DNA from 4 places in the Bradyrhizobium icense genome. Region 1 is predicted to be linked to each of the others. Evidence: predicted binding sites of a transcription regulator. Region 1 holds the regulator's gene; each other region holds the start of a gene.
What was found. Region 1 encodes PhoB, which activates phosphate uptake and scavenging genes when phosphate is short. Its sites were predicted from a motif close to TGTCATNNANCTGTCAT; they were not measured.
Positions count from the first base shown of each region.

Region 2: the regulator PhoB is predicted to act here: its motif matches at 1,983-1,999, upstream of LMTR13_RS30560 (alkaline phosphatase D family protein).
Region 3: the regulator PhoB is predicted to act here: its motif matches at 1,604-1,620, upstream of LMTR13_RS37710 (DUF2794 domain-containing protein).
Region 4: the regulator PhoB is predicted to act here: its motif matches at 2,315-2,331, upstream of LMTR13_RS22905 (DUF47 domain-containing protein).

Region 1 is NZ_CP016428.1:7,815,109-7,819,098, reverse strand. Features, by position in the region: gene phoU (phosphate signaling complex protein PhoU) at 1-603, shown strand, start outside; gene phoB (phosphate regulon transcriptional regulator PhoB) at 715-1,419, shown strand; gene LMTR13_RS36235 (GcrA family cell cycle regulator) at 1,613-2,122, opposite strand; gene LMTR13_RS36230 (aspartate aminotransferase family protein) at 2,619-3,827, shown strand; gene argF (ornithine carbamoyltransferase) at 3,827-3,990, shown strand, end outside.
Region 2 is NZ_CP016428.1:6,573,908-6,577,897, forward strand. Features, by position in the region: gene LMTR13_RS30560 (alkaline phosphatase D family protein) at 345-1,916, opposite strand; gene LMTR13_RS30565 (hypothetical protein) at 2,151-2,600, opposite strand; gene LMTR13_RS30570 (indolepyruvate ferredoxin oxidoreductase family protein) at 2,746-3,990, opposite strand, start outside.
Region 3 is NZ_CP016428.1:8,146,095-8,150,084, forward strand. Features, by position in the region: gene LMTR13_RS37700 (Bax inhibitor-1/YccA family protein) at 1-495, shown strand, start outside; gene LMTR13_RS37705 (GNAT family N-acetyltransferase) at 580-1,107, shown strand; gene LMTR13_RS37710 (DUF2794 domain-containing protein) at 1,221-1,592, opposite strand; gene LMTR13_RS37715 (DUF1223 domain-containing protein) at 2,016-2,777, opposite strand; gene acnA (aconitate hydratase AcnA) at 3,039-3,990, opposite strand, start outside.
Region 4 is NZ_CP016428.1:4,829,003-4,832,992, reverse strand. Features, by position in the region: gene LMTR13_RS22920 (ABC transporter substrate-binding protein) at 1-174, shown strand, start outside; gene LMTR13_RS22915 (branched-chain amino acid ABC transporter permease) at 263-1,150, shown strand; gene LMTR13_RS22910 (branched-chain amino acid ABC transporter permease) at 1,152-2,120, shown strand; gene LMTR13_RS22905 (DUF47 domain-containing protein) at 2,373-3,017, shown strand; gene LMTR13_RS22900 (inorganic phosphate transporter) at 3,032-3,990, shown strand, end outside.

The DNA.
Region 1 (3,990 bases):
CTGGTTCGCCGCGACGTTGAGCTCGGTAAGCGCGTCGTCGCTACCGACGTCGAGATCGACCGCCTGCAGCATCTGATCGAGGAGCGCGCGGTGCTGACCATCGCCCGCCGCCAGCCGATGGCGATCGATTTGCGCGAAATCGTCGGCGCGATGCGGGTCGCCACCGATCTGGAGCGGATCGGCGACCTCGCCAAGAACATGGGCAAGCGCGTCGCCGCGCTGGAGAACGATTTCCAGCCGCTGAAGTTGATGCGCGGCCTGGAACACATGACCGATCTGGTGCAGTCGCAGGTCAAGTCGGTGCTGGACGCCTATGCGGCGCACGATCTGCCGGCGGCGATGGCGGTGTGGAAAGGCGACGAGGAAGTCGATGCCATCTGCACCTCGCTGTTCCGCGAACTCCTGACCTACATGATGGAAGATCCGCGTAACATCTCGTTCTGCATCCACTTGATGTTCTGCGCCAAGAATATCGAGCGGATCGGCGATCACGCCACCAACATCGCCGAAACCGTGTTCTACATGATCGAGGGACAGCAGATGCTCGACAAGCGCCCGAAGGGCGACATGACGACGTTTGCCACGACCGTACCCAATACCTGACAAAGCGTTTTCAAGCGAAGTGGAAACCGGTTCGCATAGCAATCAAGTTTACGCAGATTGCGTAGACTTATCTGCGCAGAGAACACGTCAAACAAGAGAGGCAAGAGCAGGATGAGCGCGCGCATTATGGTGGTCGAGGATGAGGAAGCGCTCACCACGCTGTTGCGCTACAACCTCGACGCAGAAGGCTATGAGGTCGAAACCGTCGGCCGCGGCGACGATGCGGATACGCGGCTGAAGGAGCGCGTGCCCGATCTTGTCGTGCTCGACTGGATGCTGCCGGGGCTCTCCGGCATCGAACTGTGCCGCCGCTTAAGGGCGCGCCCCGAAACCAAGCAATTGCCGATCATCATGCTGACCGCGCGCGGCGAGGAGAGTGAGCGCGTGCGGGGGCTTGCGACCGGCGCCGACGATTACATCGTCAAGCCGTTCTCGGTGCCGGAACTTTTGGCGCGCGTGAAGGGCCTGCTGCGCCGGGCCAGCCCCGAGCGGCTCGCCACCGTGCTGACCTATGGCGACATCGAACTCGACCGCGAAAAGCGTCGCGTCGCTCGCTCCGGCCGCCAGATCGATCTCGGCCCGACCGAGTATCGCCTGCTGGAATTTTTTCTTGAGCATCCCGGCCGCGTCTTCAGCCGCGAGCAGTTGCTCGACAGCGTCTGGGGCCGCGACATCTATATCGACGAGCGCACCGTCGACGTCCACATCGGCCGCCTGCGCAAACTGCTCAACCCCGGCCGCGAGCAGGACCCGATCCGCACCGTTCGCGGCGCAGGCTACGCGCTGGATGACCGGTTTGCGAAGGTGGAGCCGTAGCTGCTCCGCTGCAATCTCGGCGAACTCAGCCTCGGCGAACCCAGCCGTCGTCCCCGCGAAACGCGGGGACTCGTAAACACCAATCTCGATTGTTGAAATGCGCTGGAGCTTCAGCGAGGCATAACCACGTGCGCCTGTGGTTATAGGTCCCGGCGTTCGCAGGGACGACATCGTTGAGATAACGGCGCGCCCCTTACCTCGTCTGCTTCGGCTGCTGCCTTCGCCGATCGGCGGCGGGCTGGTAGGCGATACGCGAGTGGTGGGCGCAATAGGGCAGGCCTGTGAGCGCCTTGCCGCCGCAGAAGAAGAATTCCGGACTCGAGGGATCGCCGACCGGCCAGTGACAGGTGGCCTCGTTGAGTTCGAGCAGCGACAGCCGCTGGCTCATCGGCACCACGTTGTCGAAGGCGATCGGATCCGGCTCCATCTCGACTTCGAAGGCGTGCGCCAGCGCGGTGTTGCCGCGCGAGACCGGGCGCGCTACCCGCATCATCGGCTGGGCGGGACGTGCCTTGCGCTGCCGCGGGGCGGCCGAGGAGGGGCTCTTGGCGCGGCCGGACAGGCCCAGCCGGTGAACTTTGCCGATCACTGCGTTTCGCGTCACATTCCCGAGTTCCGCGGCGATCTGGCTCGCCGACAATCCGGCTTCCCAGAGCTTCTTAAGCTGTTCGACGCGATCGTCGGACCAGGTCAAAACGGTCATCGTAATCTTCCCTTCGCATCGCGCCGGCCAATCGGGGGCAGCGCTGGCGAGTCATTCGTCTTAAAAATCCCTGCGGTCAGAATCCCTTAGCCCTCGCCGGACGCGCTAACCGCGCCGAACGTTTACGCCTGCACAAAAGGACTCTAAGGGATCAGAAACTGCCGCACGAGATGTCGTACCCGACAGCCCAAACGCTACAATATGGCGTGACTCGGGCGCAAGAGTCCGGGCTCGAACGTCCACATCTTCTGTACATCTAGGCATTTCACTGCGTGTTTTCCACCACACCGCAATCTTACGGATTTCAGCATCCTGCACTGCAGGAAGGGCCGTTCCGTGGCGTGTTGACAGCGCCCCCCGCCCACATAGAATGCTTCTCACGTGCCGCCCTTAAGAGGCGGCACGTTTCGTTTTCGCAAGACCGGCTGTTGCCGCGTTCGCGCCAATGCACGCCCGCGGCAGGTCTCCAAGGCAGGTCTCAACCTCAGTGATTGCCATGACCAATAGCGCCACGTCGCATCTGCTCCCCGTCTTCGCCAGGGTCGATCTCGGCTTCGAACGCGGCGAGGGCTGCTGGCTGACCGCCACCAATGGCGAGCGTTATCTCGACTTCACCTCGGGCGTCGCGGTGAATGCGCTGGGTCACTGCCATCCGCACCTGATCGAGGCGCTGCAGGAACAGTCGACGAAACTCTGGCACATGTCGAACCTGTTCAAGTCGCCGGATGGCGAGAAGCTCGCCGCGCGGCTCTGCGAGCAGAGCTTTGCCGACCTCGTGTTCTTCTGCAATTCCGGCGCGGAGGCGATGGAAGGCGTCATCAAGGTCGTGCGCCGCTATCAGTTCTCCAAGGGCCATCCCGAGCGCTACCGCCTTATCACCTTCGAGGGTGCGTTCCACGGCCGCACCCTGGGCACGCTCGCAGCCACCGGCTCCGCCAAATATCTCGAAGGCTTCGGGCCGCCGATGGACGGTTTCGACCAGGTGCCGCATGGCGATCTCGAAGCGGTCAAGAAAGCGATCGGCCCGCAGACCGCGGGCATCCTGATCGAGCCGGTGCAGGGCGAGGGCGGCGTGCGCTCCGCGCCGCAGTCTTTCTTCAAGGCGCTGCGCCAGCTCTGCGACGAGCACGGCCTCCTGCTCGCATTCGACGAGGTGCAGACCGGCATGGGCCGAACCGGCGATCTCTTCGCCTATAAGCGCGTCGGCGTGACGCCGGATGTGATGTCGCTGGCCAAGGCGCTGGGCGGTGGATTCCCGATCGGCGCGGTGCTGGCGGCGGCGGAAGCAGCAAGCGGCATGACGCCGGGCTCGCACGGCTCGACCTTCGGCGGCAATCCGCTGGCGATCGCAGCCGCCAATGCCGTGCTCGACGTGATGCTGAAGCCCGGCTTCTTCGATCACGTGCAGAAGATGTCGCTGCTGTTGAAACAGAAACTGGCCTCCGTGGTCGATCGCTATCCCGCCGTGCTCTCGGAAGTGCGCGGCGAGGGGCTTTTGGTCGGCGTCAAGGCCGTGGTGCCGTCGGGCGATCTCGTCAACGCGCTGCGTGACCAGAAGCTGCTGACGGTCGGCGCCGGCGACAATGTGGTGCGGTTTCTGGCGCCCTTGATCGTGACCGAGGCCGAGATCGACGAGTCGATCCAGATGCTGGAGCGTGCCTGCGTCGCACTGTCGAGCACCGAGTTGAAGAAGGCGGCGGGATGATGAGCAAGTCCGTCCGTCACTTCCTCGACATCAACGAACTGCCGTTGGATGAATTGCGCAACATGCTGGCCTTAAGTGCCACCATGAAGGCGAAGCTGAAAGCGCATGAGAGGGGCAAGAAGCCGCTCGAAGGCAAGACGCTGGCGATGATCTTCGAACGCCC
Region 2 (3,990 bases), 1.2 Mb from region 1:
TGCGATCCAGTATGGACTGGAGCCGCGCCCGTGTGTAGCGAAAACCCGAATTCCGGCCAGCGGAAAAGAATGAAACCGAAAAAGCCGGCTCAGGGCCGGGATTTGCACAACGCCTGTCCGTCGGCAAGGCCGCGGTTGGCTTTTCGTCGCGATGCGCGACGCTCCCGCTGTTTCACTAAGCGAAATTGACCTTCGATCGCCCGCGTAGAAAGGCGTGCGGCATCAGAACCAAGCGGGGGTGCGATGGTAAGGGCGTTCGTTGCCGTGCTCGGCGATCATCGCCCTCTCAGCGCTCATCGTGGTCGGCAGCTATCTGCTGGTAGTGCCCTTGAGGCAACCGAGCCTCAGATGTGCTGCGCCATGATCTGGCCCGGCCGCGCATCCGGGCGGGGCTCGATATCGACCGACCACAGGTCGCGGTTGTCGACGTCCTTCAACGTCACCGTCATCACTTCGGTCTTGCCGTCGATGTCGACGCGGCCGAAAAACTGTAGCCCGAAACAGGGCGCGAGATTCTCGCCGCTGCAGCCCTTCTGGAGCATCGCTTTCGGCCCGAACGTATTGTCAAGCGGGGCCGGCGCCCAGGTGCCCGCATGCAAGGGGCCCGAGACGAACTCCCAGAACGGTTCGAAGTCCTGATAGATCGCGCGGTTCGGATCATAATGATGCGCGGCCGTGTAATGCATGTCGGCGGTCAGCCACACGGTGTTGCGGATGCCGGCACGCTTCATGAACGACAGCAAATCGGCGATCTCATGCTCGCGCCGCTCGGGCGGGCCGTCGCCGAGCGCAATCGCATCCTCGCTGATGAGACCGATCGGCATGTCGGCGGCGATCACCTTCCAGGTGGCGTCGGAAGCCACCAGCTCGCGCTTCAGCCAGGCCAGTTGCGCCGCGCCGAGGATGCAGGTGTCGCTGTGGTCGTCGCGCCGGTTCAAAGTGGAATCGCGGTAGCTGCGCATATCGATCATGAAGACATCGAGCAGCGGGCCGTAGGCGATCTTGCGATAGATGCGGCCGTCCTGCGCGGGCGTCGCGCGCATCGGCATGAATTCATGGAACGCGCGGCGCGCCCGCGCCACCAGATGCGAGCTGCCGTCTTCGGCATAGCCGGTCTCGTCGGCCGTGCCGATCGGCGCCCAGTCGTTGGTGACCTCGTGATCGTCCCATTGCGCGAACAGGGGGACGGCGGCATGGAAGGCGCGGAAACTTTGGTCGAGCCAGTTATATTTGTAATTGCCGCGGAACTGCGCGAGGGTTTGGGCGACGACGGATTTTTCCTCGGTGATGACGTTCAGCCATATCCCGCCATCGGGCAGCCTCAATTCCCGCTCCACCGGGCAGTCCGCATAGATGTGGTCGCCGCAATGGATGAAGAAGTCGGGGCGGTTGTCGAGCATCGTGCGGTAAGTCCGCATCCCGCCACGGCTTTCGTCGATGCCCCAGCCCTGCCCCGTCGTATCGCCTGACCAGGCGAACGATACGTTGCTCCGTGCGGTGGGCGCGGTACGAAAGTGCCCGACCTGCGGCTCGCCGGCGATCCCCGGCTCGCTTTCAAACCGCACGCGATAGAAAATATCCTGCCCCGGCGGCAATCCGTCGAGCAGAACCTTCGAAGTGAAATCGGCTTCCGGCAACGCATCGGCCGAAGCCGTGCCAATGATGGACTTGAAATCTTCGCTGGCCGAACATTCGACCTGCATCCGCGCCGCGCGGTCGGCGCGCGCCCAGATCACCGCGGAATTGGCCGAGACGTCGCCCGATTGAATGCCGCTGGTGATGAGCGGCCGATCCGCGGCGCGGCTGAGGTAGGGTCTGGCGAGGCCGCCGAAACCGGCGACGGCGAATGTCGCGGCGGAGCGGACCAACCATTGACGCCGCGTCAAGGCGGGCTTGGCTCGAATCGCAATCGGCATCGAAGCACCCTCGTCGAATCACGACGAAGGTGTGCCCGAGCAATTTGAATGCTGGCCGAAGGTTTTACGACAGGTGGATGAAGGTGCAGATTAGTAGGATGGGTTGAGCGACTTGTCCGCCGTAGAATTGTAGGGTGGGCAAAGCGCAGCGTGCCCACCATTCACGAACACGTTGCGGACTAATGGGGTGGGCACGCTGCGCTTTGCCCACCCTACGGCAGCTACGAATTTAGTCTACCGCTGCCAGTCGCAGATGCCGCCGGACTTGCACGGCCAGGTCTGGATCCGCGTGTCGCGGGCCTGGGCGTCGAGCGGATTGGTGTGGCGACGCACCTGCTTGGTGCTGCGGGCCGCAGCGCGCGGCTTCTGCACGCGTTCATGCGCCAAGTGAGTCTTGGGCGCGACAGTCTTGGAGGCAGCAGTTTTGGGCGCAGCCGCCTTGGGCGCGGCGGCGGCCTTGGGCACGACCACGCGTTCCGTTTTCACCGGCTTGCGATCGGTTCTGGCCTCGATCCGGACCGGGGCGAATCGCGTTTCCGGGCCGAGCCGCTTCGGTGAGAGCATGGCTTGGGAAGGATCGAGGCCGAAGAGCTCGCCCGCGCGATACTCGTCCCCCCGCGCGGCGCTGCCCGATATCAGGAGCCCCGTGCAAAGTGCTGCGGCAATAGCGCTTTTCAGGACCATCGCGGGCCTCCTGAAATCAACCCAAAGATTTAAGAACAGCCGTGATGTAGGGAGCCGAACGGACAAATCCAGCCGTTCCTTTCCCTTGAGGTTACCGGTGACTGATCCAGCCTGTGAAAAAGTTCACGAGCCGGATGAACAGCCCCTACTCGGCCGCCTGCGCCACCGGCTGGCCGATCGTCGCTTCCAGCCGCGTACATTCCGCACGGTATTTCGCGACGTTGGCTTCCTTGACGTGGCCATAGCCGCGAACGAGTTCCGCTGATTTCGCCAGCGCCACCAGACGTGGCCAATCATGCGGCGGGGCTCGGTCGAGATGACGGAAGATCATCGCGGAATATTCGCCCGGCAAGGCCCGCTCCATCCGCCGCTCGGCCGTATAGCCGAACGGATCGAACGCGGTTCCGCGGAGGAACTTGAAACACGTGAGGATCTCGAAGGCGCGGAATATCCAGGCGCCGAATTCGCGCTTGCGTAAGTGTCCCGTCACCTTGTCGCGCTTGGCCAGCAGCGGCGGCGCGAGGCTGACCTTGACGTTCGCGTCGCCGTCGAACTGTTCCTTTAGTGCTTTCGCAAACTCGCCGTCGGAATAAAGCCGTGCAACTTCGTACTCGTCCTTGTAGGCCATCAGCTTGAACAGGCCTTTTGCGAAGGCTTCGGTGAGATCATGCGATCCGGGCGCGGCCTTGGCTTCAGCGGCGCGGACGCGCTCGACCTCAGCGAGGTAGCGCTTCGAATAGGCCTCATCCTGGTAATCGGCCAGGAATTTGGCGCGGAAGGCGATGCTCTCCTCGAGCGTCCGCCGGACCGGCGCCGCGCCCGAACTCTTGAAGCGCGCCGCACTGACGACACGCTGCAGATCGTGCGCGGCGAGCCGGCCCCAGGAGAATGCGAGCTTATTCATCTCGATCGCCGCGCCGTTGAGCTCAATGGCCTTCATGATCGCTTCCAGCGACAGCGGGATCGCCCCGCGCTGGAACGCAAAGCCGAGCATGAAGGCGTTGGTGGCGATGCTGTCGCCCATCAGCGCCGTGGCAAGCCCGGTCGCATCGAGAATGTCGACGTCGGAGGCGCTGACGGCCTCGTTCAGCGCCTCCAGCATCGTTCCCGCCTCGAAATCGATGTCGGGATTGATGACGAAGCTCGCGGTCGGCAGCAGGTCGGCATTGACGATCGCCCGCGTCACGCCGCGCTCGGCCCGGCTCAGCGCCGGAATGCTGGTGGCGACCACGATGTCGCAGCCGAGGATGAGATTGGCGCCGCCGGGCGCGATACGGACGGTCGAGAGATCATCCGCAACAGGCGCGATGCGGACATGGCTCATCACCGCGCCGTTCTTCTGCGACAATCCGGTAAAGTCGAGCGTCGAGCACGCCCTGCCCTCGACATG
Region 3 (3,990 bases), 330 kb from region 1:
GCGATCTCGTTCGGTATCAACCGGCTGCGGCCCGCGACAGCACAATTGCTGTTCTGGGCCTTCTCGGCGCTGATGGGCATTTCGCTGTCGTCGATCTTCCTGGTGTACACGCACACCTCGATCGTGCGGGTGTTCTTCATCACCGCGGCGACCTTCGGCGCACTGAGCCTCTACGGTTACACCACCAAGCGTGACATGAGCGGCATGGGGTCGTTCCTGTTCATGGGCCTGATCGGTGTCATCATCGCGAGCCTGGTCAACCTGTTCCTGGCAAGCTCGATGCTGCAGTTCATCGTCTCGGTGGTTGGCGTGCTGGTGTTCGCGGGCCTCACCGCCTGGGATACCCAGCGGCTGAAGAACGACTACATCTACGGCTACGCCTCTCAGGGCGGCGAGATTGCCGAGAAAGCGGCGATTACCGGTGCGCTGTCCCTCTACCTGAACTTCATCAACCTGTTCACGCTGCTGTTGCAGCTACTCGGCCAGCGCGAATAGGCGCCTACCGACCAGGTATGAGTTGAAGCCCCGGCCTCGCGGCCGGGGCTTTTCTTTTGCGCGCAGCAAAAATATCCTGCCGGCATGTCCACGCCTGAAATCCGGCCCGCCACCGAGGCCGACCTCCCTGCCATCACCGAGATCTACGAGCACGCGGTGCGCTACGGCACCGCCACGTTCGAGCTTGTCCCGCCCGACCTCGCCGAGATGACCCGGCGGTTCAAAGTCCTGTCGGATGGCGGCTTTCCCTATTTCGTCGCCGCCGAAGGCCAAGTGATCGGATACGCCTATGCCGGCCCCTACCGGCCACGGCCGGCCTACCGCTTCACGGTGGAGAATTCGGTCTATTTGAAACCGGCCACGCACCGGCGCGGCATCGGCCTGCAACTGATGCAGCGGCTGATCGCCGAATGCGAGGCGCGCGGGTACCGGCAGATGATCGCCGTCATCGGCGACTCCGCCAATGCTGGCTCGATCGGTGTTCACGCCAAATGCGGTTTCCAGATGATCGGGACGCATCCCTGTGTCGGCTTCAAGTTCGGCCGCTGGCTCGACACGGTGATGATGCAGCGCGCGCTGGGTGAAGGCGCAACGACGATCCCCACTTCGTAGTCTGGATAAAGCGTAGCGCCTCTTTGACGGTACACCCACGGGATCAGACTCAAAATCGCGAAAACAACCCCATGCAAAGTAGAATGGGCCCCGGCTCGCAGTAGCCCGGCCGATTAAACCACCGCCAGCTTGCGGTCGATTACCAGCAGCACGCGGTCCAGTTCGTGGCCGCGGCGCAGGATCAGTCCGGTCGCCGAGATCACGCTGTACATGCCCTGCTTGCGCGCGAGCCGCGGATCTTTCTCGATGCGATAGATCGGAACTTCGGAAGCGCGGCGAAAGACCGAAAACACCGCGCGGTCCTTCAGAAAGTCGATGGCATAGTCGCGCCACTCGCCATCGGCGACCATGCGCCCGTACAAATTCAGGATACGGTTGAGTTCGAGACGATTGAATGTGACGCTGCTCGGCGGCGGGACTGCAGTGGCGGCGCGCGCCACTGCGCGGCTCGCGCTCGGATCGGTGTCCTCCGATATCGGGTTCATGGAGCGCCTCCTGTCATCCAACTTACATGATTGCGCCAACCGCTGGACGCCGCAAGGGGGTTGTAAATACGAAAGAAACCGCGGCGGATCGCCGATATCCCGGAAACCAGCGATTCACGGGATCGTTAGCGGAATCTTATTGCTGCCCCACTTCCGCCCACCGCCCGCCCCGCTGAATTGCGAAAAGATAATCCTGCGTTGGCCCGGTCCTTTCGGTTCCGGATTCCTCAGCCCCCAGCCCCCCGGGGCCGTCGGGATCGGGCCTGTTCGCAGAGGGAGTTAATCCCGATACTGGGCCAACGAGAGTTGGTCCTTTTTCGTTTTGGTGACTGCTCTTGCAAATGTCACACGCGGCTCTGACTTCGCCGACCTTGCGACGCTGAAGGTGGCCTCGTAGCCCGGATGGAGCGTGGAGCTAACTAACTAGCGCAGCGCCGTCATGGCGGCGCCGAGCATCGCGCCCGGCTTGTCGCGACTGCCGTCCTGGACGTAGACAACCGCGGCATCCACGCCGTCGCGGGAAATATTTTCCAGCGGAACGGTCCAGTTTCCCGAACCGCCGCTCCAGTCGCCGACCTTCACGAGATTACGCACCACGTTGTAGTAGGTGACTTGTTGGCCGCGATTCTCGCCGCGCCCAATCGAGATCGGCACCGCCTTTGAGATCGAGCAGATCCAGACTTCGCCGCGGCCCGCCGTCGGCACCTTGCTCGCCTCTATCGAGACGTTGAGCAGTTTGCCCGACAACGTCATCTTCACCGGCACCGACATCACGCCTTCAGTCTTGCTGGTATTCTTGATGGCGCTGTCGATGGCCGCGCGATCGCTGCCGATCACCTGCACCGAGCCGTTGACGATCATCTGCGGCGTGTAGAGGTTACGATCGCCGCGCACATGCGAATAGGCTTTCTGACGCGCGCTGAAACGCGAATCCGCCAGCGTGTCCTTCCAGCCAAGATAGTCCCAATAGTCGATCGGCATGCTCAGCGCGATCACGGACGGATCCTTGGCGAGTTCGCCGACGATCTGGTCGGCCGGCGGGCACGACGAACAGCCCTGCGAGGTGAACAATTCGACCACGGCACGCGGATCGGCATGAGCCGGGCGGATGACGGCGATGATCGCGCAAACGCCGAGCGCACCGGTCCATCGCGATATGCAGTTGTAGGCCATCATCGCAGACATGCTGTGAACCGGTGGTAGCGTTTTCCGTCCGTATTTATACGGGGCATGATGTGAGCTCCTGAAAGCGTGCCCCAGACGCGCGAAAGCGGCCTTTTCATAGGCCGCCTTCTTCTTGGTCGCTACTCACTTCGAAGTGAGGCACTGATCACAAATCCGCGTTACAGCGTTTTCAAGCGAAGTGGGATTCCGGCTCGCGTAAAGAAAACGCGTCAAAACAAAAACCTGGAGCCCGGTTCTGATTCAATCAGAACCGGAAAGGCTCTAGGCCGCAAGTTTGCGCAGCACATAATGCAGAATGCCGCCATTTCGGTAGTACTCGAGCTCATCGAGGGTATCGATGCGGCAAAGCAGCGGCACGCGCTGCAGCGAACCATCGCCGGACACGATCTCGGCCGTCAGGGTCTGGCGCGGCTTCAAATCGCCCTGGAGCCCGCGAATCGTCACCGTCTCGTCGCCCTTGAGGCCCAGCGATGTCCACGACGTGCCGTCTTCGAAGGTGAGCGGCAACACGCCCATGCCGACCAGGTTGGAGCGATGGATACGCTCAAAGCTCTGGCAGATCACGGCGCGGACGCCGAGCAGACGGGTGCCCTTCGCAGCCCAGTCGCGCGAGGAGCCGTTGCCGTATTCGGCGCCGGCGAACACCACCAGCGGCACGCTCTCCTGCTGATACTTCATTGCCGCGTCGTAGATCGACATCTGCTCGCCGTCCGGCCAGTGCTTGGTAAGTCCGCCCTCCGGAATATTGCCGTCGGCGCCCTTCAGCATGAAGTTCTTGATGCGGATGTTGGCGAACGTGCCGCGCATCATGATCTCGTGATTGCCGCGCCGCGTGCCGTACTGGTTGAAGTCGGCCGGACGCACCTGATGCTCGCTCAGGAATTTACCTGCGGGAGAGGTCAGCTTGATCGAACCGGCCGGCGAGATGTGGTCGGTGGTGATCTTGTCGCCGAACAGCGCCAGGATCCGCGCATCGACGACGTCGGCGATCGGATCCGGCTGCTTCTTCATGCCCTCGAAATAGGGCGGATTCTGCACATAGGTCGAGCTCATATTCCAGCGATAGGTCTCGCTCCCGACCGTCTTGATCTTGCGCCAGTTGGTATCGCCCTTGAACACGTCGGCGTAGCGCTTCTTGAAGATCGTCGCCGTCACGAACTTCTTCATGAAGGCGTTGATCTCCTTCGCGGTCGGCCAGATATCCTTCAGGTAG
Region 4 (3,990 bases), 3.0 Mb from region 1:
AAGGGCACAATCCGTGCCGACGGGCGCAAGCTTCATCCGGCCTACCTGTTCGAGGTGAAGAAGCCCGCGGAATCGAAGGGGCCTTGGGACTATTACAAGCTGGTCGGCACCACTCCGGGCGAGCAGGCTTTCCGGCCGCTTTCGGAAAGCGCCTGTCCGCTGGTAAAGAAATAACAACGAAGGCCCGTCGGCGTAGTGCCGGCGGGCCTTCTCTTGCGGCCCAACGCCAACCCGCGTCATAACGAGATCGAGTGCGAAACCGATGCAAGCTCTCTACGCCCAGCTCCTGGTGGGATTGATCAACGGATCGTTCTACGCGTTGCTCAGTCTCGGGCTCGCCGTGATCTTCGGCATGCTTAACATCATCAATTTCGCCCATGGCGCGCTCTACATGATGGGAGCATTCTGCGCGTATTTTCTGCTGCACCTCACGGGGATCGGATACTGGTGGGCGCTGATCATCGCGCCGATTGCCGTCGGCATCTTCGGCATGATCCTCGAACGGACCATGCTGCAATGGCTGGCCGGTCTCGACCACCTCTACGGGCTGTTGTTGACGTTCGGCATCGCGCTGATCGTGCAGGGCGTGTTCCAGAATTACTTCGGCTCGTCCGGCCTGCCGTACGCCATTCCCGATTATCCGGAGGTCGGTGGGTTCCGCGGATTACAGGGCGGCATGAATCTCGGCTTCATGTTCCTGCCAATCTACCGCGGCTGGGTCGTCGTCTTCTCGCTCGTGGTGTGCCTTGCCACCTGGTTCCTGATCGAAAAGACCCGCCTCGGCGCCTATCTGCGTGCAGCAACTGAAAACCCGACCCTGGTGCGCGCCTTCGGCATCAACGTGCCCAGGATGATCACGCTGACCTACGGCCTCGGCGTCGGCTTGGCGGCGCTGGCCGGCGTATTGTCCGCGCCGATCAACCAGGTACGGCCGTTGATGGGCGCGGACCTGATCATCGTCGTGTTCGCGGTGGTGGTGATCGGTGGCATGGGATCGATCATGGGATCGATCATCACCGGCTTTGCGCTCGGCGTGATCGAGGGACTGACCAAGTATTTTTATCCCGAAGCTTCCAACACCGTGGTGTTCGTCCTGATGGTGCTGGTGTTGCTGGTGAAGCCAACGGGACTGACGGGACGGACTGCCTGACATGAGCGCATTGACTGACGACACACTGCCGGTAACGCCGCGCGCCATGCGCGACGAGATGATCATGTTCGCGGCGATGGCGGTGCTGCTGGGCCTGGTGCCAATGAGCGGAATCTACCCGTTCTTCGTGATGCAGGCGCTGTGCTTCGCGCTGCTCGCCTGCGCGTTCAACCTTCTGATCGGCTATGGCGGCCTGCTGTCGTTCGGCCACGCGATGTTCCTGGGGACAGCAGGCTACTGCTCGGCGCATGCGCTCAAGGTCTGGGGTTTCACACCTGAACTCGGGATTCTGGTCGGCGTCGCCGGTGCTGCGGCGCTCTCGGTCGTCACCGGCTTTATCTCCATTCGGCGGCAGGGCATCTACTTTGCGATGATTACGCTGGCGCTGTCGCAGCTCCTGTATTTCATCTACCTGCAGGCGCCGTTTACCCATGGTGAAGACGGCATCCAGGGCATTCCGCAAGGCCGTCTGTTCGGAATATTCGATCTCTCCAAGCCGACGGTGCTTTATTACGTCGTGCTGGCTGGCTTTCTCGGCGGCTTCCTCCTGATCTACCGCACCATCAACTCGCCGTTCGGCGAGGTGCTGAAGTCGATCCGGGAGAACGAACAGCGCGCGATCTCGTTGGGCTACAAGACCGACCAGTACAAGCTGCTCGCTTTCATCCTCTCCGGAACGATTGCGGGCTTTGCCGGCTCGCTGAAGGTGTTCGTGGCGCAGAATGCTTCGCTCACCGACGTGCACTGGACGATGTCGGGTGAAATCGTGTTGATGACGCTGGTCGGCGGCCTCGGCACGGTATTCGGTCCGGTCGTCGGGGCCTTCGTTATCATCGCCATGCAGCAATATCTGGCCGGTTTCGGCCAATGGGTGACGGTGATCCAGGGTGTCATCTTCGTGGCCTGCGTGTTGACGTTCCGCCGCGGCATCATCGGCGAAATCGCGCATTATTTCCGTCGATCGCTGTAGATTTCGTGTCCCGGATGCGGTGCAGCGTGCAGCGCTGCTCCGCAGTGCCGGGACCCATCTTTGCGCGGCGGGATGGACCCCGGCTCAGCAGCGCAGCGTTGCACGCCGCGCAGCGTCCGGCGAACGCTCCACAAAAGCGGTGGATGACCTGGTTCCCGGGGCCTGCCGTTGCGCGCTTTCTCCCCGAATGGTCTATGACAGTTTTGTGACAGGCCGCGCCCGGCGGCCATTTCTGACCGACGGAAAATACCGATGTTGCGCTGGTTTCGTGCCTTTTTGCCCAGGGAGGAGCGGTTTTTTGACCTGTTTGCCCGCCACGCCCAGACGGTCGTGCAGGGCGCGCTGGCGCTGCAGGACATGATGCGCGGCGGCGAGGAGACGCCGGTATTCTGCCAGCGAGTTAATCAGTTCGAAAACGACGCCGACGGCATCACGCGCGAGGTCCTGACCGCGGTCCGCCGCACCTTCATTACCCCGTTCGATCGTGGCGACATCAAGAACCTGATCACGTCGATGGACGACGCGATCGACCAGATGCAGCAGACCGCGAAGGCGGTAGTGCTGTTCGAGGTCCGCACGTTCGAACCCCCGATGCGCGAAATAGCCACGCTTTTGGTTGAGTGCGCCAATCTGGTCAGCCGCGCGCTCCCGCTGATGCAATCAATCGGCAACAACGTTGCGATGCTGACGGCCATTACCGAGGAAATCGGAAAGCTGGAGGGCCGTATCGACGATCTCCACGACATCGGGCTGAAAGAGCTGTTTCTCAAGCACCGCAACGGCAATTCGATGGACTTCGTCGTCGGCGCCGAGATCTACAAGCATCTCGAAAAAGTGTCCGACCGCTTCGATGATGTCGCCAACGAGATCAATTCGATCGTGATCGAACAGGTATAGGGCGGGCCAATTCAGTGGACGCCACCCTGGCTTTTCCAATTCTGGTCTTCTTGATTGGCGTCGCGCTGCTGTTCGATTTCCTCAACGGCCTGCACGACGCCGCCAATTCGATCGCCACGATCGTATCGACCCGCGTGCTGCGGCCGCATTATGCGGTGGCCTGGGCGGCCTTTTTCAACTTCATTGCCTTCCTCGTGTTCGGGCTGCACGTCGCCAACACCATCGGTAAAGGGATCATCGAACCCGATGTCGTCGATGCGGCCGTGATCTTCGCGGCGCTGATCGGCGCTATCGTCTGGAACCTGATCACCTGGGGCCTTGGGATTCCCTCGTCCAGTTCGCACGCGCTGATTGGTGGACTGGTCGGCGCCGGCATGGCCAAGGCCGGCATTTCCGCGGCGGTCTGGAGCGGTCTATCCAAGACGTTGCTGGCGATCGTGCTGTCGCCGCTGGTCGGATTCCTGTTGGCGCTGGTGCTGGTCGCGATCGTGTCCTGGCTGTCGGTGCGCTCGACGCCGTTTGCGGTCGATCGCGCCTTCCGCATTCTGCAATTCGTCTCGGCGTCGTTCTATTCGCTCGGCCATGGCGGCAACGACGCGCAGAAGACCATGGGCATCATCGCGGTGCTTTTGTATTCGCAGGGCTACCTCGGGGCGGATTTTGCCATCCCGTTCTGGGTCGTGATCTCCTGCCAGGCGGCGATGGGGCTCGGCACGTTGATGGGGGGCTGGCGGATCGTCCGCACGATGGGGCTCCGGATCACCAAGCTGACGCCGATGCAGGGCTTTTGCGCCGAGACCGGCGGGGCAGCGACCCTTTTCATGGCGACCTATCTCGGAGTTCCCGTATCCACGACCCACACCATTACCGGCTCCATCGTCGGCGTCGGCGCGGCGCGGCGAGTCTCGGCGGTGCGTTGGAATGTGGCGAGTTCGATCGTCTATGCCTGGGTAATCACCATCCCGGCTTCCGG